DNA from 4 places in the Nonomuraea fastidiosa genome. Region 2 is predicted to be linked to each of the others. Evidence: riboswitches for the same ligand, from Rfam matches in the RefSeq annotation. Region 2 holds a riboswitch; each other region holds the start of a gene.

Region 1 (5,677 bases), 2.3 Mb from region 2:
CCACAGCGGTGGCGGGGGCGGCGATGGCGGCTCATGCCCGTCCTGCTCGTACGGCGCCGTCCGCCGCTCGGCCTCCATCAGCAGCTCGTGCACCGACCCACCGCGACCAGGGCCGGTGCGCCCGAGCAGGATGCGCACCAGGTCCACCGCCGTCGGACGGGCGCCGAGGTCGGGGCGGCGGCACGCGTCGATCACCGCGCGCAGCTGGGGCAGCAGCCGGTCGAGGTCGGCGCCCGCGTCCGGCATCATCCCCGTCGCCGCGAACACCACCACGTCCGCCCAGTCGCCCACGTCATGCGCGGGGAACAGACAGTCCCGAGGTCCCGGCGCGAAGAGCGCCTGACCTTGCGGCGAGATGAGCACGTTCGCCGGGCTGAGCCGCAGCCCCGCGATGCCGCCGAGGTGCAGCCTGGCCAGCGTGGCGGCGGTGCCGAGGGCGAACAGGTGCAGCCGTTCGCCGGTGAGCGGGCCGGTCGTCCTGACGACGGCGGCCAGCGGCTCGCCCGTCCCCAGGTAATCGCGCGGCCGCAGAGCCAGGCCGCCGCTCCATGCCTGAAAGTCCATCGCCGTCCCCGTAGTGGCCGATCAGCGCGGGCGGCACCGCCGGTGGTCCGGCCCCGGTGCCGCAGGTCCGACAGGGGGTACGCCGGGGTCGCGGGCCGCGTTCAACCCATACCGATCGGGTCTTGACCTTGACGCGACGTCAACGTGTCCCATGAGCGGTGAAGCCGCCGGGAGGAAGGAACGCGCATGGTCAGAGCCGCGCTGCGCATCGTCGGATTCGAGCTCAAGGGCCTCGCCGCCATCGCGGCGTGGATCGTGCGGCGGCGGCACGGGGTGCCGGACGGAGCGACGACGCTCGCGTACGGCAAGGAGCAGTCGTTCATGATGGGCCTGATGGCGTTCGCCATGGCGGTCGAGACCGTGGTCGTGGACCTGCTGCTCGCCGCCCTCGACGTGCCCGGCTGGCTGCGTTACGGGGTGCTGATCGCCGACCTGTACGGCCTGCTGTACGTCCTCATGGTGGTCGCCGCCTGCGCGACCAGGCCGCACGTCGTCACCGCGGACGAGCTGCGTATCCGGTACGGCGTCTACCTTGACCTGCGGGTGCCCCGCGAGCTGGTGACGGCGGTGCGGACCGGGCGGACATACCACCAGGGCGGCATGATCACCGTCGATGAGGGCCGGTTGACCGTGGCGGTCTCCTCGCAGACGAACGTGACGGTCGAGCTGGCCGAGCCGGTCACCGTGGTACGCCCGCTTGGCCGCCGCGCCGAGGTCACCTCGGTCAGGTTCTTCGCCCATCATCCCGAAGCCGCGGCGGCCGCGCTCAGGGAGGGCGTCACCACCGGCTGAGCACTACTCCCCACCGGCTGAGCGCTACTCCCCGCGGAGGGCGTGAGCGCACCGCTTGCCCTCGCGCGTCACTCCCCGCGGCGGGCGCGAGCGCGCCGCTTGCCCTCGTGCATCGCCTGGACCCGCGCCACCGGGATCGTGTGCCCCTCCTCGACGAGGTCGGCGGGCAGCGGCTGCGGCGGCGGCATGTGCTCGGCCCATGGGTCGGCCCCGCCCAGCCGTTCGATCGCGCTGTGGACGGTGAAGTCGCCGGGACGTACGCCGTCGAGGTCGTCCCACGCCACCGGGTACGAGACGGGCACGCCGGGGCGGATGCGCGGGCTGTAGGCGGCGGCCACCGTGGCGCCGCCCGCCCGCGTGGAGTCGATGAACACCTTGCCCGCGCGGTCCTCCCTGATGAACGCGGTGGTGGCGAGCGCCGGGTCCAGCCGCTCGGCGCGGGCGGCCAGCGCGCGGGTGGCGGCGGCCAGGTCGTCCATCGCGGTGCCCGGCGCGACGGGCACGAAGACGTGCACGCCCTTGGCCCCGCTCGTCTTCACCGCCCCGGCCAGCCCGGAGTCGGCCAGCGCCTGCCTGACCAGGTGCGCGCCCCGCACCGCCAGGGCGAAGGAGTCCTCGGGCGGGTCGAGGTCGAGCACCATGTGCGTGGGATGATCGCCGGCGTACAGAGCCGGGTGGTATTCGACGGCCCGCTGGTTGGCGAACCACAGCAGCGTCCTGCGGTCGTCGCACAGCGCGTACGTGACCTGCCGCTGCGAGGAGTCCGCCCACACCCGCACCGAGCGCACCCAGTCCGGGGCGTACTTGGGCAGGTTCTTCTGCATGAACGGCTGCTGCCCCGGGCGTACCCGCATGACGGAGAGCGGGCGGCCGCGCAGCACCGGGATGATGCGGCCGGAGACGGCGTCGAGGTAGTCGACCAGGTCGCGCTTGGTTGCGCCCGCGCCGTCGAAGAGCGGCTGGTCGAGGTTCGTCAGGGAGACGCCGTCGCGCGTCTCGTCAGCGGCCACCCGTCCCACGATGCCGATACTCGAACGTGTGGTCAACGACCCGGCCTGTTAGAGTGAACGTTTGACGCGGGGTGCCCGAAATGCCGGGCTGAGATCACACCCGTCGAACCTGATCTAGTTCGCACTAGCGAAGGGACGTCATGGCCGCTGACGCCGTACCCAAAGTTCTGACCATCGCGGGCACCGATCCGAGCGGCGGCGCCGGCATCCAAGCCGACCTCAAGGCCTTCTCCGCGCTCGGCGCGTACGGCATGACGGTCATCACCGCGCTGGTGGCGCAGACGACCACGGGCGTGACCGGCATCCACGAGGTGCCCGCCGAGTTCGTGACCCAGCAGCTCGACACGCTGCTCACCGACGTGCCCGCCGACGCCGTGAAGATCGGCATGCTGGGCGACGCCGACCTGATCAAGGCGGTGGCGGCGGCGCTCGACACCTACCGCCCCAAGTACGTCGTGCTCGACCCCGTCATGGTCGCCAAGAGCGGCGACCGGCTGCTGCCCGCCGACGCGGTGAGCGAGCTGCGCCGCACGCTGCTGCCGCGCGCCGACCTCATCACCCCCAACCTGCCCGAGGCGGCCGACCTGCTGGAGGAGCCGCAGGCGAGCGGCCTGGCCGAGATGCACGAGCAGGCGGCCAGGCTGCGCGCGCTCGGCGCCCGCCAGGTGCTGCTCAAGGGCGGCCACCTCGACGGCGACACCTGCGTCGACGTGCTGGCCACCCCCGAGGGCACGATCGAGCTGTCCGCCCCGCGCGTGCACACCAAGAACACCCACGGCACGGGCTGCACGCTCTCCTCGGCGATCGCCGCGCTGCGGCCCCGGCACGACGACTGGCCGAGCGCGGTGCGAGCGGCGAAGGACTACCTCACGGAGGCGCTGCGCGCCGCCGACTCGCTGGGCGTCGGCCACGGCCACGGCCCCGTGCACCACTTCCACAACATCTGGTAACGGCCCCCGCCGGGCAGACCCCTCCGAAAGAGACGCGATGTTCTGCGATGACATCTGGCAGCGCACGTCCGACCTGATGCGCGCCATCCACGAGCACCCCTTCGTCACGGCACTCGGCGACGGCTCACTCGACCGCGACACCTTCGTCTTCTACATGGTGCAGGACGCCCGCTACCTGGAGGCGTTCGCGAAGGCGCTGGCCGCCGCCTCCGTGCGCGCCGGCGACTCCGCCGATGCGGCCTTCTGGGCGCAGAGCGCGCACACCGCGCTGGTCGCCGAGCGCGAGCTGCACTCCGGCTACATCGACGAGCTGGGCGATGCCGCCAAGGGCATCGCGACGTCGCCGACGTGCCTGGCGTACTCGTCGTTCCTGCAGGCCACGGCGCTGTCGGAGCCGTATCCGGTGATCGCGGCGGCGGTGCTGCCGTGCTTCTGGATCTACCAGGACGTCGGTACGGCGCTGCTCGCCAAGGCCGGCGACGACCCCGCGCACCCGTACGCGAAGTGGATCTCCACCTACTCCGACCCGGAGTTCGCCGCCTCCGTCGAGCGGGCCAAGGCGATCACCGACCGGCTGGCCGCCGCCGCGTCCCCGGACACCCGCGAGGCGATGGCGCAGGCGTACGGGCGGGCGGCGGCCTACGAGTGGATGTTCTGGGACAGCGCGTGGCGGCGCGAGGGCTGGCCCACCGCCGAGTGGCTGGCACCCTGACACCTAGCCTGATTTCGCCATCAGCTCCTTCTCCTCGCGGGTGGCGATGAGCCCCGACGGCGCGACGATCTTCGACTCCTCGAACGGCGCCTCCGTGGTGGGCAGCGGCTCGGGCGAGCGGATCGCGGTGATCCAGATGCGCGCGGCGTCCAGGATGACCACGATGATCAGCACGGCGAAGAGCGCGGCCAGTACGCCGTCCACGGTCGAGTTGACGACGATCTGCCGCATCGCGTCCATCGACTTGGCGGGCGCGAGGAGCTGGCCCTGGTCGAGGGCCTGCTGGTAGCGGTCGCGCTGGGCGAAGAAGCCGAGCGTGGGGTCGGACGAGAACACCTTCTGCCAGCTCGCGGTGAGCGTGACGGCCGCGTCCCAGGCCAGCGGGACGGCCGTCACCCAGGCCCACTTGAGCCGCCCGCTCTTGATCAGCAGCGTGGTGGCGACGGTGAGCGCGACGGCGGCGAGGAGCTGGTTGGCGATGCCGAACAGCGGGAAGAGCTGGTTGATGCCGCCGAGCGGGTCGTTGACGCCCTGGTAGAGGAAGTAGCCCCAGGCCGCGACGACGACGGCGCTGGTCGCGACCAGGCCGGGCCACCAGCTCACCCGGGAGATCGGCTGCCACAGGTTGCCGAGCGTGTCCTGGAGCATGAACCGCCCGACACGCGTGCCGGCGTCCACGGTGGTGAGGATGAACAGCGCCTCGAACATGATCGCGAAGTGGTACCAGAACGCCTGGAACCCCTCGCCGCCGAGGAAGCCGGAGAAGATCTGCGAGATGCCCACGGCCAGGGTGGGCGCGCCGCCCGTCCTGGCGATCAGCGTCTCCTCCTGCACGGCCTCCGCCGCCGCCTGCAGCTGCTCGGGCGTGATGACGAAGCCCATGGTCGAGACGGCCTCTGCGGCGCTCTGCACGGTGGCGCCGACGACGCCGGCCGGTGAGTTCATCGCGAAGTAGAGCCCGGGGCTGAGGACGCAGGCCGCCGTGATCGCCATGACCGCCACGAACGACTCCATGAGCATGGAGCCGTAGCCGATCATCCTGACCTGCGTCTCCTTCTGGATCATCTTGGGCGTGGTGCCGGACGAGATCAGCGCGTGGAAGCCGGACAGCGCGCCGCAGGCGATGATGATGAACACGAACGGGAACAGCGACCCGGCGAAGACCGGGCCCTCGCCGTTGAAGGCGAAGTCGGTGAACGCGGTCGTCCGCAGCGGCGGCATGGTGACCGCGATGCCCACCGCGATCAGCACGATGGTGCCGATCTTCATGAACGTCGACAGGTAGTCGCGCGGCGCGAGCAGCATCCAGACGGGCAGCACGGCCGCGATGAACCCGTACGCGATGAGCCACAGCGCCAGCGCCGACGGGCTCAGCGTGAAGTACGGCGCCCAGCTCGACTCCTGCACCCAGCCGCCGGCCACGATGGCGAGGATCAGCAGCGCGACCCCGATGGCGGTGGTCTCGACGACCCGGCCCGGCCGGACCACCCGCAGGTAGAAGCCCATGAACAGGGCGATCGGGATGGTCATCGCGATGGAGAAGACGCCCCACGGCGACTGCGCGAGCGCGTTCACCACGACCAGCGCCAGCACCGCGAGCAAGATGATCATGATGGCGAAGACCGCGATGAGCGCCGCCGCCCCGCCGA
Region 2 (5,677 bases):
CCGGTGCGGGTCTGGTTGGTCGCCTCGATCGCCCTGGCCAGACCGAAGTCGACGACCTTGACCCGGCCGTCGTCGGTCATCAGGACGTTCTCCGGCTTGACGTCGCGGTGCATCATGCCGGCCTGATGGGCCGCGCCCAGGGCGGCCAGCACCGGGATGAGGATCTCCAGCGCCTCGCGGGCCGGCAGGCGGCCGCGTTCGCGCAGGATGTCGCGCAGCGTGCGGCCGGGGACGTACTCCATCGACAGGTAGACGACGTCGTTGTCGGTGCCCTGATCGAAGACGGCCACCACGTTGGGGTGTGACAGGCTGGCGACCGACTTCGCCTCGCCGATGAACCTCCTGACGAACGCAGGGTCCTCGGCGAGCGAGCGATGCATGACCTTCAGCGCGACGGTCCGGTCGAGCCGGACGTCCAGCGCGAGATAGACGGTCGCCATACCGCCCCGGGCGATCCGGCCCTCGATGCGGTAACGCCCATCGAGGAGCCGCCCGACCAGGGGGTCCGCAGTCGTCGTGTCCACCCCGCTGAGTTTACGGGCGATTTGCCACCGGGATGGCCTTGCCGCCCGAAACCGATGCGGAGACGTTCCCGTCCGCACCGCCGCGGGGATGCCGATGTGGCCCCGGCGTGTCGCCGGGGCGCACGAAACGGGCCGCTCGCGCGGGCGGCCTCCCAGGAGGCACGCGCGAGCGGCCCCCTGGAAGGCTCACGCGGGCCGTCTTATGGAAGCGGGGCTACGGCCTTCTTCTGGAAGCGGGCTACGGCGTCATGGGGGAGGACGCCTCGGCGTAGCGGCGGCGCGGGATGCGGCCCGCCTGGGCCGCGAGCCGCCCGGCGATCACCGCCTGCTTCATCGCCGCGGCCATCAGGTCGGGCCGCTGCGCCCGCGTCACGGCCGTGGCCAGCAGCACGGCGTCACAGCCCAGCTCCATCGCCAGCGCGGCGTCGCTGGCCGTGCCGATGCCCGCGTCGAGGATCACCGGCACGGACGCGGCCTCGACGATCAGCTCGATGTTGTGCGGGTTGCGGATGCCGAGCCCGGAGCCGATGGGCGCGCCCAGCGGCATGACGGCCGCGCAGCCGGCCTGCTCGAGGCGCCGCGCCAGCGCCGGGTCGTCCCCGATGTACGGCAGCACCACGAACCCGTCGGCCACCAGCCGCTCCGCCGCGTCGAACGTCTCGATCGGATCGGGCAGCAGCGTGCGCTCGTCGGCGATGACCTCCAGCTTGACCCAGTTGGTGCCCAGGGCCTCTCTGGCCAGCCGGGCCGTCAGCACGGCGTCGCCCGCCGTGAAGCACCCCGCCGTGTTGGGCAGCACCTTGATGTCGCGCTTGCGCAGCACGTCCAGCACGGAGCCGCGCGCCGACGGGTCGAGCCGGCGCATCGCCACCGTGGTCAGCTCGGTGCCGGACGCGGCCAGCGCCTGGTCCAGCACCTCCAGCGAGGGCGCGCCACCGGTGCCCATGATGAGCCGGGAGGAGAACTTCTCACCGGCGATGATCAGCTCATCCACCTTGCACCGCCGTCAGCACCTCCACGCGGTCACGGTCGCTGAGCGCCGTCGTCTCCCAGGCGCTGCGGGTGACCACCTCGTCGTTCACGGCCACGGCCACGCCGGTGGTGGCCGTCGTCAGCGTCCGTACGGCCTCCGCCACGGTGGTGCCGTCGGCCACCTCGCGCTCAGACCCGTTAATGGTGACAATCATGAAATTTCCTGAAACCTCCCTGGCGAGCACAGGGTCGCCAGCTCGCTCTCCTCGCCCATCAGGATGGCCGCCGTCAGCGGGGCCATCAGCACCCCGCCGCGGTGGTGCCCGGTCGCGTACGTCAGCCCCGGGGTCCTCGCCGGGCCGATCACCGGAAGGTTGTCGGGGGTGCCCGGCCGCAGGCCCGCCACCACGTCGGCGACCTCCATCTCGGTGACGCCGGGCACCAGCTCCCTGGCGTCGCGCAGCAGCTCGTACAGGCCGCCCGCGGTCACCGTCGTGTCGAAGCCCAGCTCCTCCTGCGTGGCCCCCACCACCAGCTCGCCGTCGCCCCGGGGGACGAGGTAGACCGGCGAGCCGTGGACGGTGCCGCGTACGCAGTGGGTGAGCAGCGGCTGCGGCGAGCGCAGGCGCATGATCTGGCCCTTGACCGGACGCACCGGCACGTCGGCCAGCTCACCGCTCCACGCCCCGGCCGCCAGCACCACCCGGTCGGCCGCCAGCACGTCCCCGTCCGCCCACGCACCGTCCGCCTCACCGGCCCCGGCGACGTCAAAGGCCCGCTCGGCACCGTCACCGGCGGCCCGTTCGCCGGCATCGGCGGGGTACGGCGCGGCAGGTGGTCCGCCGACGTGGTGAGCCCCGAGACGCAGGCCGGTCGCCGGTGCGCCGGTGGGCTTCGACAGGCGTACGCCCGTGACGGCGCCGTTCGTACGGACCAGCTCGCTGACGCGCGCCCGCACCAGCGGAACGCCGCGTCGCTCCAGGGCGGTCAGCAGCGCCGCCGTCACCCGCCGCGGGTTCACCCAGGCGTCGCCGGGCGCGAGCAGCCCGCCGCGCACGGAGGGGGCCAGCATCGGCTCCAGGCGGCGGCACTCGCGCCCGGTCAGCCGTTCGACCGGCAGGTCCAGCTTCTCCATGAACGCGGCCAGCTCGTCCAGCATCGCCATGTCGTCGGAGCCGAACGCGACGTCCAGCGTCCCCTCGGCCCGCAGATCCAGCCCGCCCGCGCCAAGCCCCGAACGGGGGCCGCGGGCCAAGGCACCGGCGGCGGAGACCTCGCCGGCGGGGAGTCCGGCGTCCTCGGCCAGCTCGGCGGCGAAGGCGGGCCAGCGGCTCAGCGCCGCCATGCCCAGCCGCAGCAGCGGCGCCTCGGTGTAGGTGACCTCGCTCACCGGCGCCAGCATCCCGGCGGCCGCGTGGGAGGCCCCGGTGGCGGGCGCGGGATCGACCACGGTGACCGGCCGTCCCTCGCACGCGAGCCGCCAGGCCACGGACAGCCCGACGACCCCGCCGCCCACGATCACGTCCATCATGCGCTCCCTTCGCCGGCATGATCCGGATCAGGTGTCTTGCGGTCGAAGGCCCGTCACAGCCTTCCTCTCAGCCCGGTCACGGCCGGACTCCCGCGCGTCTTACCGCCCACAGCCTACGACCTCGGTACGGGGCGCACGCACCGGCCCCTTATGGTCGCCGTTATGGTCATGAGCGTGAACCATGTCGTGGTGGTGGGAGCGGGTCTCGCGGGTGTGCGTACGGTGGAGGCCCTGCGCGGGCGCGGCTTCGACGGCCGCATCACGCTGCTGGGCCAGGAGCGCCATCGCCCCTACGATCGCCCGCCGCTGTCGAAGGCGGTGCTGAAGGGCGACGCCGACACCAGCTTCATCGACACCGACCTCGACGCGCTCCAGATCGACTTCCGGCCGGGCGTCGCGGCCACGTCGCTGCGCGCGGGCGTCGTGGAGACCACCGAGGGCGAGCTGCCCTACGACGGCCTGGTCATCGCCACCGGCGCCGACCCGATCAGGTTGCCAGGCGACGGCCCGCAGCACGTCCTGCGCACGCTCGACGACGCTCACGAGCTGCGGGTGATGCTCGTACCCGGAGCGCGGGTCACGGTCATCGGCGCGGGCTGGATCGGCGCGGAGGTCGCCACCGCGGCCCGGCGCGCGGGCTGCGCGGTCACGGTCATCGAGGCGGCGCAGACGCCGCTCGCCGCCGCCGTCGGCACGGAGCTCGGTGGCCGCACGATCCCCTGGTACGAGGGCATCGACCTGCGGCTCGGCACCATGGTCGAGTCGGTCGAGGAGGGCGGCGTCCGCCTGGTGGGCGGCGAGTTCGTCGAGTCCCACGTGGTCGTCACCGGCATCGGCGTGCGCCCGGCCGTCGAGTGGCTCGCCAACGCCGACATCGACCTGCACAACGGCGTCGTCACCGACGAGCACCTGCGCACCTCGCTGCCCGGCGTGGTCGCGGTGGGCGACTGCGCCGCGTGGTGGTCGCGCCGCTGGGGCACCCGCCTCAGGGTCGAGCACTGGGACACCGCGCTCAACGCCCCCGACGTCGCCGCCGCGACGCTCATGGGGGAGGAGGCGGTCTACGACCCGGTGCCGTACTTCTGGTCGGAGCAGTTCGGCCACATGCTCCAGTACGCCGGACACCACACCGAGGCCGACCGCCTCGTGTACCGGGGCGAGCCCGAGGGCAAGTGGTCGGCCGTCTGGCTCACCGACGGCGACACGCTCGCCGCGGTGCTCGCCGTGGACCGGCCGCGCGATCTCGTACAGGGCCGGCGCATCATCGAAGCGGGCCATCGACTGGACGCGGAACGCCTGGTAGATCCACAAGTGCCCCTACGAGATTGTGTTGTTTGAGCAAGCACGCCATGTGGTAGTTGTGGTTTCGTGACGCTTTCTGTTGCACAGATCGACCGGGAGACCGAGCAGCTCGTCGACGAGTGGCTCACCCTCCCCGAAGTGGCCCAGCGCCTCGAGCTTCCGATCGGCCGGGCCAAGCAACTCCTCAAGGACCACAAGCTGCTCGGCGTGCGCCGCGGCAGCGGCGGGCCGCAGGTGCCCGCGAAGTTCCTCGACGGAAAGGACGTGATGAAGGGCCTGCCCGGCACGCTCACCGTGCTGCAGGACGCCGGTTACGACGACGTCGAGGCGCTTCGCTGGCTCTTCACCCCAGACGACTCGCTGCCGGGGTCGCCCATCGAGGCGATCAGGGCAGGGCGTCACACCGAGGTCAAGCGGCGTGCCCAAGCCCTCGCTTTCTGAGGCCCGCCTCTACCTCTGCACAGACGGCCGCCGCGACCGCGGCGATCTGGCGGAGTTCCTCGACGCCGTGCTGGCGGGCGGTGTGGACATCATCCAGCTGCGGGAGAAGGGTCTCGAGGCGCGCGAAGAACTCGCGCTGCTCGAAGTCTTCCGCGACGCCTGCGACCGGCACGGAAAACTGCTCGCTGTCAACGACCGGGCGGACGTCGCCTACGCCGCCCGGCCCGACGTGCTCCACCTGGGGCAGGACGACCTTCCTGTGACGGTCGCGCGAGAGATACTCGGCGACGACATCGTCATCGGACGGTCCACCCACTCCGCAGCCGAGGCGTCCGCCGCGGCCGTGGAAGAGGGCGTCGACTACTTCTGCTGCGGCCCGATCTGGCCGACCCCCACCAAGCCTGGGCGCCCCGCGCCGGGGCCGCCGCTGCTGCGGCACGCCGCCTCGCTCGGCACCTCGCGTCCTTGGTTCGGGATCGGCGGCATCGACCTGGGCAACCTCGACGAGGTGATGTCGTACGGCGTGAGCCGGGTGGTGGTCGTCCGCGCCATCACCGAAGCCGACGACCCAGGGGCGGCCGCGGCCGAGTTCGCCAAGCGGCTGGCCGCCGGGCCGGCCCGCTGAAACCTCCGAGGCGCCCGCGCTCCCCGCACGGGCGCCTCCCGTCCTTCCCCGGCCCTCCGGGGTCTTTTCCCGGCCTTCCGCAACTCCTCGGCGGTCTTTCCCGGGCCCCTGCGACTCCTCGCGGCCCTTCACGTCCTTCCGCGCCTTTCGCCGGCCCCGACCGCCTTTCCCCGCCCCGTCCGTGACGAGGCTCCGGAGCGTCCGTGACACGGCGGCGCGTGCCGTCCGTGGCACGGGAGCGCTCCCGCTACGAGGCGGCGGTGTCCGTGACGAGGCGGCGCG
Region 3 (5,677 bases), 1.5 Mb from region 2:
TGTGCTTGGTCTTGCACCGGTTGTGCCAGTAAACGGTCACCGACGTGTTCCCGTCTCCCCATGACCAGGCGAAGCACCCGGCCACCCCCCGGTGGACGCCCGCCGAGGCCGGCGTGGCGCCGAGCCCGGCGCCGAGCCCCACGGCGACGGCGGACGCGGCGGCGACGACCGCCGCGCGCTTGCGCAGGCCGGCCATACGAGCAGTGATGGACACAGGAAATCCCCCTTTTTCCGGTGGTGTGAGGAACGCCCGGCGGCACCCCGCTGCCGGGCTCGCTCCTCACCGTGCCATCGAATGGGCCGGATATCCCGCGAACTTTGTCCAGACCTGCGGTTTTGGACAGGCTCTGGACAATTGGACAATGTGTCACTCCACGTAGATCGTGCCTCCGAGGCGGCGGAACTCGGCCGCCTTCGCCGCGTAACCGGCCTGCCTGATGTCGTGGCTGATCCGCATCGAGCAGAACTTCGGCCCGCACATCGAGCAGAAGTGCGCGGTCTTGGCGGGGGCGGCGGGCAGCGTCTCGTCGTGGAACGAGCGGGCCGTGTCGGGGTCGAGCGACAGGTCGAACTGGTCCTCCCAGCGGAACTCGAAGCGCGCGTCCGACAGCGCGTCGTCCCACTCCTGCGCCTTCGGATGGCCCTTGGCCAGGTCGGCGGCATGGGCGGCGATCTTATACGTGATGACGCCGGTCTTCACGTCGTCCTTGTCCGGCAGGCCGAGGTGCTCCTTGGGGGTGACGTAACAGAGCATGGCCGTGCCGTACCAGCCGATCATGGCGGCGCCGATGCCCGAGGTGATGTGGTCGTAGCCGGGCGCGATGTCGGTGACGAGCGGGCCGAGCGTGTAGAACGGCGCGTCGTCGCACAGCTCGCGCTGGAGGTCGACGTTCTCCTTGATCTTGTGCATGGGCACGTGGCCCGGGCCCTCGATCATCACCTGGACGTCGTGCTCGCGCGCGATCTTGGTCAGCTCGCCCAGCGTGCGCAGTTCGGCGAACTGGGCCTCGTCGTTGGCGTCGGCGATCGAGCCGGGCCGCAGGCCGTCGCCGAGCGAGAACGACACGTCGTAGCGGGCCAGGATCTCGCACATCTCGGCGAAGTTCTCGTACAGGAAGCTCTCGCGGTGGTGCGCCAGGCACCAGGCGGCCATGATCGAGCCCCCGCGCGAGACGATGCCGGTCTTGCGGCCCACGGTGAGCGGCACGTGCGCGAGCCGCACGCCCGCGTGCACGGTCACGTAGTCCACGCCCTGCTCGCACTGCTCGATCAGGGTGTCGCGGAAGACCTCCCACGACAGCTCCTCAGGGCGGCCCTTGACCTTCTCCAGCGCCTGGTAGATCGGCACGGTGCCGACCGGGACCGGGGAGTTGCGCAGGATCCACTCGCGGGTCTCGTGGATGTCCGCGCCGGTGGACAGGTCCATGATCGTGTCGGCGCCCCAGCGGGTGGCCCACGTCATCTTCTCCACCTCCTCCTCGATGGAGGAGGTGACCGCCGAGTTGCCGATGTTGGCGTTGATCTTCACGAGGAAGTTACGCCCGATGATCATGGGTTCGGACTCGGGGTGGTTGACGTTCGCGGGGATGATGGCCCGGCCCGCGGCCACCTCCTCGCGGACGAACTCCGGCGAGACGCCCTCGCGTACCGCCACGAACTCCATCTCCTTGGTCACCAGGCCCCGGCGGGCGCAGGCGACCTGGGTGACCGGATGGCCGGCCGCCCGCCGCTCCTCGATCCACTCCGCCCGGCGGCGCGGCAGGCCCCGGCGCAAATCGGGCTCGTAGGAGGGGTCGGTGTACGGGCCCGAGGTGTCGTACAGGGTGACCGTCTTGTCGTTCGACAGGCGCACCTGGCGCATCGGGACCCGGAGTTCACCGCAGTAGATCTTGGAAAAGCGCGCGTCGCTCATCGCGCAAACTCCCTTCGCCGGCATTACCCGGAGCAGGTTCTGGCGGTCGGCGGCTCGCAGCCGTCCTCTCAGCCCGGTCTCCACCGGGCTCCCGCGTTCGGACGGCGCTGATCGTACCCACCCCCGCCAAGGTCCCAAACCCACCCGAAAAGGTTTGGGGGCACTTCTCAGCGGTACGGACCCCATCAGGGGAAACATGATGAGAATCGCCGCTGTCGCAGGACTACTCGTCGTGATGGCCGCATCCGGCGCCACCGCCGCCGCCGGGGACGGCATGCAACAGCACGAGGTCAGCCAGGAGCAGTACGACATCCTGATGGCCCAGTGCCGCTACTCCGATACCGGCAAGGCCAAGTGCCGCGCGAACGTCAGAGAGCTTTACCGCGTCGGCCGTACCGACCCCACCCTCGACTGCCGCACCTACGCCGGCGTGACCGTCTGCGGCACGCTCAAGCTCAGCGCCGCCGAGCGGGCCTGCGTCCGCGACTCCGAAGCCAAGGGGCTGTCGTTCCGGCGCGCCGAGGTGGAATGCTACGTCCAGTCCTGAGGAGCCGAGCGTGATCATCGTTGGTGTGGACGGCTCCCGCCCCGGCCTTGAGGCGGCCGGCTGGGCCGCCACCGAGGCCGCGCTGCGCCAGGTGCCGCTGACCGTCGCCCACGTCGTGCCCGCGTGGGTGTGTGAGGAGGGCACCTCCGTCCGGTACGCCGAGGTCGCGCGGTGGATGCGCGAGAACGCGCAGTCCGTGCTGACCTCCGCCAAGGACCGCGCGCTGCGCGAGCGGCCCCAGGTCCGCGTGGAGACCGTCCTGCTCCCCGGCGATCCCCGCGCGGCGCTGGTCAAGGCGTCCGCCGAAGCCGAGCTGCTGGTCGTCGGCAGCCGCGGCCTCGGCGGCGTGCGCGGGCTGCTCGTGGGCTCCGTCGCGTACGGGGTCGTCGCGCACGCCGAGACGAACGTCGTCCTCATCCGCGACCGCGCCGCCACGCCCGGCGAGGTGGTGGTGGGCACCGACCTGTCCGCCCGCGCGGGCAAGGCGCTGGAGTTCGCCTTCGCCGAGGCCGAGCTGCGCGGGGCGCGGCTGCGGGTCGTGCAGGCGTGGGCCTGGCCCCAGCCGGGCGGCTTCGAACCCGCCGACGACGACAGCGAACAGGGTCACCTGCTGGCGTTGCAGAGCGCGCTCGTCCCGTTGCGCGCCGAACATCCCGGCGTGGAGGTGACCGCCGAGGTGGTGCACGGGCATCCTGTCGAGGTGCTGAAGGAGGCGGCGGCCGGCGCCGAGCTGCTGGTGGTGGGCTCGCGCGGGCGGGGGCAGCTCGCGGGCATGCTGCTCGGGTCGATCAGCCAGGCCATGCTGCACCATGCGCCCTGCCCGCTCGCGGTGGTCCGCGCCCCCGACACGGCGTCGCAGCCCGGAGCACCGGTCTGACGCCTTACCCCGCGCGGCCCCCGCCCCGAGCGGGCCCGGCCCGCGCACGCAAACGTGAAAGTTACATGCGTCTCCCCAGGTCGCCCCGGGTGAGCCGATCATTCCCTTTTCCGCACCCATAGGCGAAATTTACGATCTGCGCGCAGGTTGACGACGGGAGAGCGGACCATGCGCAAGATCGGTGCCGTGCTGGCCGGGATGGTGGCCGTGATCGCGGCCGTGCTGTTCGCGACGACGCCGGCCGACGCCGCGGCCGTACGGATCATGCCGCTCGGCGACTCGATCACCGGCTCCCCCGGCTGCTGGCGCGCCCTGCTGTGGAACCGGCTGCTGAGCACCGGCCACACCAACATCGACTTCGTCGGCACGCTGCCGCCGCAGGGCTGCGGGGTCGAGCACGACGGCGACAACGAGGGACACGGCGGCTACCTCGCCACCAACGTGGCGAACCAGAACCTGCTGCCCGGCTGGCTCTCGGCCACGCGCCCCGACATCGTGCTCATGCACTTCGGCACCAACGACGTGTGGAGCAACATCCCGCCCGCGACGATCATCAGCGCGTTCACCACGCTGGTGAACCAGATGCGGGCGAGCAACCCCAACATGCGGATCCTCGTCGCCAAGATCATTCCGATGAACCCGGCCACCTGCCCCGACTGCGCCCAGCGCGCCGTGGCGCTCAACGACGCCATCCCCGCCTGGGCCGCCGCGACGACCACCGACCAGTCGCCGATCACCGTGGTCGACCAGTGGACGGGCTTCGACACCGCCACCGACACCTACGACGGGGTGCACCCGAACGCCGCCGGCGACCAGAAGATGGCCGACAAGTGGTATCCGGCCCTGGTCGAGGCGCTGTCCGGCACCCCGACCCCCACCGACACGCCCACCGTGCCCGACGGTGACTGCACGGCCACGTACAAGACGACAGGTCAGTGGCAGGGCGGCTTCCAGGGCGAGGTCACCGTCACCAACACCGGCGCCGAGCCGATGACCGGCTGGACGGTGACCTGGACGTACGCCGATGGCCAGCACCTCACCCAGCTCTGGGGCGGCACGCTGAGCGCGGACGGCTCGTCGGTGACCGTGCGGAACGCGGCGTGGAACGGCTCGCTCGCGCCGGGGGCGTCCACGACGTTCGGCTTCCTCGGCTCGTACGAGGGCGCCAACACCGCCCCCACGCCCGCCTGTTCGAGCTAGGCGGACGCCTTCACCACCGGCGGCCCCTCGCTGGCCTGCACCAGCACGAACCCCTGCCCCCTGAACGCGAGCTGCATGGCCTCACCGCTCCCCCGGCCGATCAGCGCGCCCATCTTCACCGTCCGGTTGATGCCGACCTGCAGCGAGGTGCTCCAGCACACCGCCGACTGCCCGTCGGCGTACGTCGGCATGCGCGACGCGTCGAGCAGCACCGGCGTGCCGTGGGTGGTCACCGCCACCCACCCCGTGCCGGTGACCGTGGTGTTGAACAGCCCGCCGGCCGCCACCCCCGCGCCCTGCACCCGCTTGATGTCCCACGACAGCTGCGGCTGGAAGGCGAGCAGGTTGCGGCCGTTGACCGTGATGCCCTCGTTCTCCAGGTAGAACAGGTGGATGTCGTCGGCGTTGTCGGCGAGGTAGAGCAGGCCCTGGCCGCGTACGCGCATCAGCGAGGCGCCCTCGCCCGTGACGGCCTTCTTGAGCAGCTTGCCGAGCCCGCCGCCTTCGTAGTCGAAGTCCATCTCGCCTTGGAAGGCGACCATCGAGCCCTGCTTGGCCAGCACGTCGTCGGGTAGCTGGACGCGCAGCATCTTGGCGTTCTCCAGCGCGAACCCGGGAGGGAGCTGCCGGGGGTCGAGGTTGCCGAAAACCGAACCGCGCACCTGGTGTGAACCTTCCTTCGTCGGGCGGCGTACGTAAGGGATCAACGGCCGCGGGCCTCCCGCCGTTCCCTTCGGTGCGGCTCAGCTTCCCGCGGCGCCGTCGAGCAGGTGCGCGCCGGGCGTGAAGTCGGGCAGGATGAGCGCCGAGTGCGCGGGACGTTCCTGCGCGGCGGGCGCCTCCACCAGCTCGCGCAGCATGGCGTCGCGCCGCTCCATGTCCTCGGCGGTCGCCGGGAAGATGTGGCTGCCGCCGTCGTCCACGAACGCCTGGTTCAGGGTGACGAATTCGCGGGTCTCCCGCTCGTACGCGGCGAAGGCGGCCTCGGGGTCCGGGTACGCGGCCAGCGACCCGGCCAGCATGTACGCCCCGACGAGCGCGAGGCTGGTGCCCTGCCCGGTCAGGAACGACGGCGCGTACGCCGCGTCGCCGACCAGCGCCACCCGCCCCTTCCACCAGCGCGGCATGCGGATCTGGCTGA
Region 4 (5,677 bases), 2.8 Mb from region 2:
GATGTACTTCTGGATCGACTCGCGGTTGACGGGCATCGAGGGGGTGCTGGACGACTACGAGGGACGGCCCGCCGACACGCCGGGCACCAACTGGCTGCTCGTCGGGTCCGACAGCCGCAAGGGCCTGACCGCCGCCCAGCGCAAGAAGCTGGCGACCGGGCGGGCCGCGGGGCAGCGTACGGACTCGATGATGCTGCTGCACATCCCCGAGACCGACGACCCGCCCACGCTGGTCAGCCTGCCGCGCGACTCCGCCGTCACCATCCCCGGCAGGGGGCGCGACAAGCTCAACGCGGCCTACGCCTTCGGCGGGCCCAAGCTGCTGGTGCGCACCATCGAGAACGCCACCGGCGTGCACATCGACAACTACATGGAGATCGGTTTCGCCGGGTTCGTCGACATCGTCGACGCCGTCGGCGGGGTCGAGATCAACGTACGGGCCGCCGTCAACGACCCCAAGGCCGGGCTCAAGCTGAAGAAGGGCGTGCAGACGCTCAACGGCGCGCAGGCGCTCGGCTACGTGCGCACCCGCAAGGGCGGCGCGCTACCCGACTACGAGCGCACCAAGCGGCAGCGGCAGTTCCTCAGCGCGGTCGTGAAGAAGGCCGCGAGCCCCGGGGTGCTGTTCAACCCGTTCACCGCGATCCCGCTGGCGGCCAGCGCCACCGACGCGGTCGAGGTCGACACGGGCACGGGCGCGTTCGACATGCTCTCGCTCGGGCTGGCCATGGGCGACAGCCCGGTGACCACGGTGGTGCCGTTCGGGGGCAACGAGACCGTGCCCAGCGGCGCGGCGGTGAAGTGGGACCGGCCCAAGGCGCTGGCGTTGTTCAACGCGATCAAGGAAGACCGGCCGGTGCCGAAGGACGTCGTCGACTCCAACTGACCACCTCGCTCAGGTCCGGGACCCCGGGCACCCCCGTCCGGGCTTCGGGGCTGAGGGCGCCGCGCTCAGGTCCCGGACTCAGGGCGCCGCCCTCAACCGCCGAAGCCCGGGGTGCCGTGCTCAGGTTCCGGGGCCGGAGGGCCGTGTGGTCTCTTCGGTTTTCCGCGCGTGCCGGGGCAGCCGTACGGCGTCAAGGTCCCCACCACGTGGACCGACGGTTTTCCGCGCGTGCCGGGGACAGCCCCGGGCGGGACGTACGCTGGGGGCATGCCCGAACTTCCCGAGGTGGAGTCCCTCACTCACTTTCTGCGCGAGCGGGCGGTGGGCCGCGCGATCGCGGGGGTCGATGTGGTGGCCATCCAGGCGCTGAAGACGTTCGATCCGCCGGTCACCGCGCTCAACGGGCTGACCGTGACCGGCGTGGCCAGGCACGGCAAGTTCCTCGACCTCGACTGCGACGGGCTGCACCTGGTCATCCACCTGGCGCGCGCGGGGTGGCTGCGCTGGCGCGACGACCTGTCGGGCGCGAAGCCGGTGCGGCCCGGCAAGGGGCCGCTGGCCGTACGCGTGCGGCTGGCGCCCGACGAGGAGGGCCTGGCGCCGGGGTTCGAGCTGACGGAAGCGGGGACGCAGAAGCGCCTAGCCGTCTATGTCACGAAAAATCCGGACGATGTGCCGGGCATCGCCGCCCTCGGCCCCGACCCGCTCGCCGAGTCGTTCACCGTCGAGGCGCTCAAGCGCATCATCGGCGGCAAGCGCACCCAGATCAAGGGCCTGCTGCGCGACCAGAAGGTGATCGCCGGCATCGGCAACGCCTACTCCGACGAGGTGCTGCACGCGGCGAAGATGTCGCCGTTCAAGATCGCCGCCACGCTGACCGACGCGCAGATCGCCGACCTGCACGAGGCCATCGTGACGACGCTGCGCGACGCGGTCGAGCGGGCTCGCGGCCTTGCGGCCAAGGACCTCAAGGCGGAGAAGAAGTCGGGGCTGCGGGTGCACAACCGTACGGGGCAGTCCTGCGACGTGTGCGGCGACACGATCAGGGAGGTGTCGTTCGCCGACTCCTCGCTGCAGTACTGCCCGACCTGCCAGACCGGCGGCAAACCGCTGGCCGACCGCCGCCTGTCCCGCCTGCTCAAGTAGGCGGGACAGGCGGCGGGTGCACCGCCTCGCGCAGGCCATGATGGAGTCATGACCGTTCCTGAGATCGAGGCCAGTGCCGTACCCGCAGACGCTTACCTGCTCGACGTCCGCGAGCAGGAGGAATGGCTGGCGGGCCACGCGCCGCAGGCCGTTCACATCCCGATGACGCAGATCCAGGGGCGCGTGGACGAGGTCCCCGACGACCGCACGATCTACGTCGTGTGCCGGGTGGGCGGCCGTTCCCTGCAGGTCGCGGCCTGGCTCAACCAGCTCGGGCGCGAGGCGGTCAACGTCGGCGGCGGCATGCAGTCGTGGGAGGCGGCGCGGCGGCCGATGGTCAGCGAGACGGGACAGGAGCCTTTTGTGGCATAAGTCGCCCACTATGGCGAATTAGTCGCCATTGAGGCATCATTGGGGCGCAAACTACAGATCGTCGCGGGAGCTCGGGGTCGCCGGGCTGAGAGGGCAGCACAACCATCCGCTGCCGACCGCCTGAACCTGTCCGGGTAATGCCGGCGTAGGGAGTGTGCGATGTCGCACGGCGTCGAAGAAGTGCCGCTGACCCTTGATGGAGAGGCCCCCAAGACCCTGGGCGTGCTCGATCAGGGCGCGCTCTGGGCCAATCTCGGGGTCAGCCTGCTCGGCTTCTCCGGAGCCCTGCTGCTGCTCGATCCGCTGGGCAACGCCCCGCTGACGCTGGCGGCGGCGCTGATCGCCACCGTGGTGGGCAGCCTCATCGGCACCGCCATGGTGGGCCTGTCGGCCGTCCCCGGCACGCGGACGGGCAAGCCCGCGATGGTGCTGCTGCGCGGGCTGTTCGGCGCCCGGATCTCCTACGTGCCCACGGTGCTGAACATCATCCAGATGATCGGCTGGGGCGCCTTCGAGCTCTGGGTGATCGCCAAGGGCGCGGGCGCGATCTTCCCGGCGGTTCCGTACCAGGTGTGGGTGATCGTGGCGGGCGTGCTGACGGCGGCGCTGACCATCTGGCCGCTCGGCTCGATCCGGCTGCTGCGCCGCTACGTCACGGTCGGCGTGATCGTGGCGATGATCTGGTTCACGGTGTTCTTCCTGCGCGAGGCCCCGTCGCCCGAGGGCGGGAGCTGGACGGCCTTCCCCGCCGCCGTGGACTACGTGATCGCGCTGTCGGTGTCGTGGGTGCCGATGGCGGCCGACTTCGCCCGGCACTCGCGCTCGGGCCGGGCCGCGTTCACCGGCGTGGTCGGCGGCTACACGCTGGCCCAGGTGGCCTGCTTGGGGCTGGGCGTCTACGCGGTGGCGCTGGCGGGCGCGGACGGCGTGCTGGCCGACCAGACGACGGTGTTCAACCCGTTCGTCGCGGTGCCGCTCGGCGCGCTGTTCTTCGGCATCCTCGTGCTGCGCGAGACCGACCAGTCGTTCGCCAACGTCTACTCCACCACGATGTCGCTGCAGAACCTCATGCCGCGGGTGGACCGGCGCATCCTGTCGACCGCCATCGGCGTGGTCACGATCGTGATCGCGCTGTTCGCGGACGTGAACTCCTACGGCGTGTTCCTCGGCGTGATCGGCGCCGTGTTCGTGCCGATGTTCGCGGTGCTCGCGGTCGACTACTTCGTGCTGCGCCGCGGCGAGGGCTGGAACACCGCCGAGGACGCCCCCTCGCGCTGGTCGATGCTGGTGCCGTGGGCGCTGGGCTTCGCCGCGTACTGGCTGACCACCTCGACGCCGACCTTCCCCGCGTGGGACGGCTGGTGGGCCGGTGTGCGCGACGCGCTCGGCTTCGTACGGGAGCCGTGGATGAACGGCGCGCTGGGCGGCGCCTTGGTGGCCGCCCTGATCACGCTGCTCATCGGGCTCATCCAGCGATCGCGCGCCGCTCGACGTTGAGCAGATGCTGCTTGGCCGCCGCGCCGCCCGGGTAGTCGCCGAGCTCGCCGTCCTCGCGCAGCACCCGGTGGCAGGGCACGATCACGCAGACGGGGTTGGAGGCCAGCGCGTTGCCGATCGCCCGCAGCGCGCGCGGCCTGCCGATGCTCTCCCCGATCCGCTCGATCGTCGTGGTGGTGCCGTAGGGGACCGCCATGGTCTTCTGCAGCACCGTACGCGCGAATGGCGTGGCCAGGGTCAGGTCCACCGGCGTGGCGAACGCGCGCAGCCGCCCGGAGAAGTACGCGTCGAGCTCCCTGCGCACCGGGTCGAGCCGGCGCGAGTCGGGCCCGATGAACTGGCCCAGATGCCGCGTGACCCGCTCGAACACGTCGTTCTCCGCCTCATAGCTGCACGCCACGATGCCCTTGGCGGTCACCGCCAGCACCAGCCTGCCCACCGCGCCGTCGTAGGTGCCGAACGCGATGTCGGGTGGGGTCTCGCCCCGATAGGTGCTGGAGGTCACTCGCAACAGGGCATCGAGATCGTTGCTCGACATACCCCTCACCCTCCCACCTGCCGGGAATCACCGTGACCGCAGCGTATCGGACGGATCGCCCGACGCACCCACCGCGCCACATGCACTATGGAGTGGTGGGGGACGAATGGGCCGGTAGTGACGATGAGATCGCTCGTGCGGCGCTCGCCAGCTCGCCCAACGCCATCGTGGCGCTCGACCGCGACCAGAGCGTCCTGGTGTGGAACGCCGCCGCCGAGCGCATGTTCGGCTGGAGCGCCGACGAGCTGCTCGGACGCCGCGCGCCGATCGTGCCTGAGGAGCTGACCGCCGAGCACAACGCGGTGCTCGAGCGCGTACGCACGGGAGAGCCCGTCTCGCTGCGCACCAAGCGCCTGCACGCCGACGGCCGGGTGCTCGACCTGCGGGTGGACATCAGCGCCCTGCGCCTGGGCAGCGCCGTGGCCGGCGACGTGTGCGCCTACCACCCCGCCAGGGCCGACGAGGTGGCCGAGCACCGCATGGCGCGCAGGGCCCGCCTGGTCGCCCGGCTCACCGACGTCGTGGGCGACATCAACTCCGAGCTTGAGCTGCCCGCCGTGCTCGACCGCATCTCGGCCAGCCTGACCGAGCTGACCGGGGCGGACGCGGGCGGGTTCGTCCTCATCGAGGGTGACAAGCTGCGGCTGGTCAGCACGTACCAGCTTCCCGAGGCGATCAGAGGCATCACCACCGACCTGCGGACGAGCCTGGTGGACAAGCTCTTACGCACCGGCAAGACCGTGCTGCTGCAGTCCGAGGGGCTCGACGACCTGGTGTGGGCGCGGCTGAAGGGGCTGCACACGATCGCTTTGGGGCTCGCGGCCGTGGGCGGGCGGCCGTACGGCGCCCTGTACGCCCTGTTCGCCCGGCGCACCCCCGGACACCTGGAGCTGGAGCTGCTGGAGCTGCTGGCCGGGCACGCCGGCATCGCGGTCGGCAACGCGGTCGCCTACCAGGAGGCGGTGCGGCAGCGGGCGCACGAGCGGGCCGTGTTCGACGCGAGCGCCGACGGCATCGCGGTGCTCGACCAGGAGGGCAACGTGGTGCGCTGGAACCCGGCCGCCGCCGAGCTGACAGCGCTGCCCGCGGAGTCCGTCATCGGGGGGCCGCCGCCGTTCCCGCTGCCCAAGGCCGGTGAGAAGGGCACCTTCCAGCTCGACAACGGCCGCTGGCTCGACGTGGTGAGCGCGCAGATCGAGGAGACCGGCGAGGTGGTCGTCGACTTCCGCGACGTGACG

What was found. A riboswitch is a leader RNA that binds a small molecule or an ion and turns the genes downstream of it on or off. The one in region 2 is predicted to bind thiamine pyrophosphate.
Region 1: it holds a riboswitch for thiamine pyrophosphate, as region 2 does, so the genes downstream of both, thiD (bifunctional hydroxymethylpyrimidine kinase/phosphomethylpyrimidine kinase) here and ACFMQL_RS27470 (FAD-dependent oxidoreductase) in region 2, are expected to answer to the same signal.
Region 3: it holds a riboswitch for thiamine pyrophosphate, as region 2 does, so the genes downstream of both, thiC (phosphomethylpyrimidine synthase ThiC) here and ACFMQL_RS27470 (FAD-dependent oxidoreductase) in region 2, are expected to answer to the same signal.
Region 4: it holds a riboswitch for thiamine pyrophosphate, as region 2 does, so the genes downstream of both, ACFMQL_RS14310 (cytosine permease) here and ACFMQL_RS27470 (FAD-dependent oxidoreductase) in region 2, are expected to answer to the same signal.

The regions. Positions count from the first base shown of each region.
Region 1 is NZ_CP170570.1:3,637,466-3,643,142, reverse strand. It holds gene ACFMQL_RS16780 (hypothetical protein) at 1-564, opposite strand, end outside; gene ACFMQL_RS16775 (hypothetical protein) at 751-1,356, shown strand; gene ACFMQL_RS16770 (DNA polymerase domain-containing protein) at 1,425-2,366, opposite strand; TPP riboswitch at 2,424-2,519, shown strand; gene thiD (bifunctional hydroxymethylpyrimidine kinase/phosphomethylpyrimidine kinase) at 2,507-3,316, shown strand; gene tenA (thiaminase II) at 3,354-4,028, shown strand; gene ACFMQL_RS16755 (carbon starvation CstA family protein) at 4,032-5,677, opposite strand, start outside.
Region 2 is NZ_CP170570.1:5,948,430-5,954,106, forward strand. It holds gene pknB (Stk1 family PASTA domain-containing Ser/Thr kinase) at 1-524, opposite strand, end outside; gene ACFMQL_RS27460 (thiazole synthase) at 763-1,518, opposite strand; gene thiS (sulfur carrier protein ThiS) at 1,511-1,711, opposite strand; gene ACFMQL_RS27470 (FAD-dependent oxidoreductase) at 1,708-3,027, opposite strand; TPP riboswitch at 3,015-3,131, opposite strand; gene ACFMQL_RS27475 (NAD(P)/FAD-dependent oxidoreductase) at 3,196-4,365, shown strand; gene ACFMQL_RS27480 (Rv2175c family DNA-binding protein) at 4,396-4,770, shown strand; gene thiE (thiamine phosphate synthase) at 4,748-5,395, shown strand.
Region 3 is NZ_CP170570.1:4,452,328-4,458,004, reverse strand. It holds gene ACFMQL_RS20795 (hypothetical protein) at 1-214, opposite strand, end outside; gene thiC (phosphomethylpyrimidine synthase ThiC) at 368-1,912, opposite strand; TPP riboswitch at 1,905-2,017, opposite strand; gene ACFMQL_RS20785 (hypothetical protein) at 2,109-2,459, shown strand; gene ACFMQL_RS20780 (universal stress protein) at 2,470-3,336, shown strand; gene ACFMQL_RS20775 (cellulose binding domain-containing protein) at 3,505-4,536, shown strand; gene ACFMQL_RS20770 (AIM24 family protein) at 4,533-5,198, opposite strand; gene ACFMQL_RS20765 (FAD-dependent monooxygenase) at 5,280-5,677, opposite strand, start outside.
Region 4 is NZ_CP170570.1:3,128,535-3,134,211, forward strand. It holds gene ACFMQL_RS14295 (LCP family protein) at 1-886, shown strand, start outside; gene ACFMQL_RS14300 (DNA-formamidopyrimidine glycosylase family protein) at 1,154-2,032, shown strand; gene ACFMQL_RS14305 (rhodanese-like domain-containing protein) at 2,081-2,404, shown strand; TPP riboswitch at 2,458-2,574, shown strand; gene ACFMQL_RS14310 (cytosine permease) at 2,564-3,901, shown strand; gene ACFMQL_RS14315 (methylated-DNA--[protein]-cysteine S-methyltransferase) at 3,870-4,439, opposite strand; gene ACFMQL_RS14320 (PAS domain S-box protein) at 4,520-5,677, shown strand, end outside.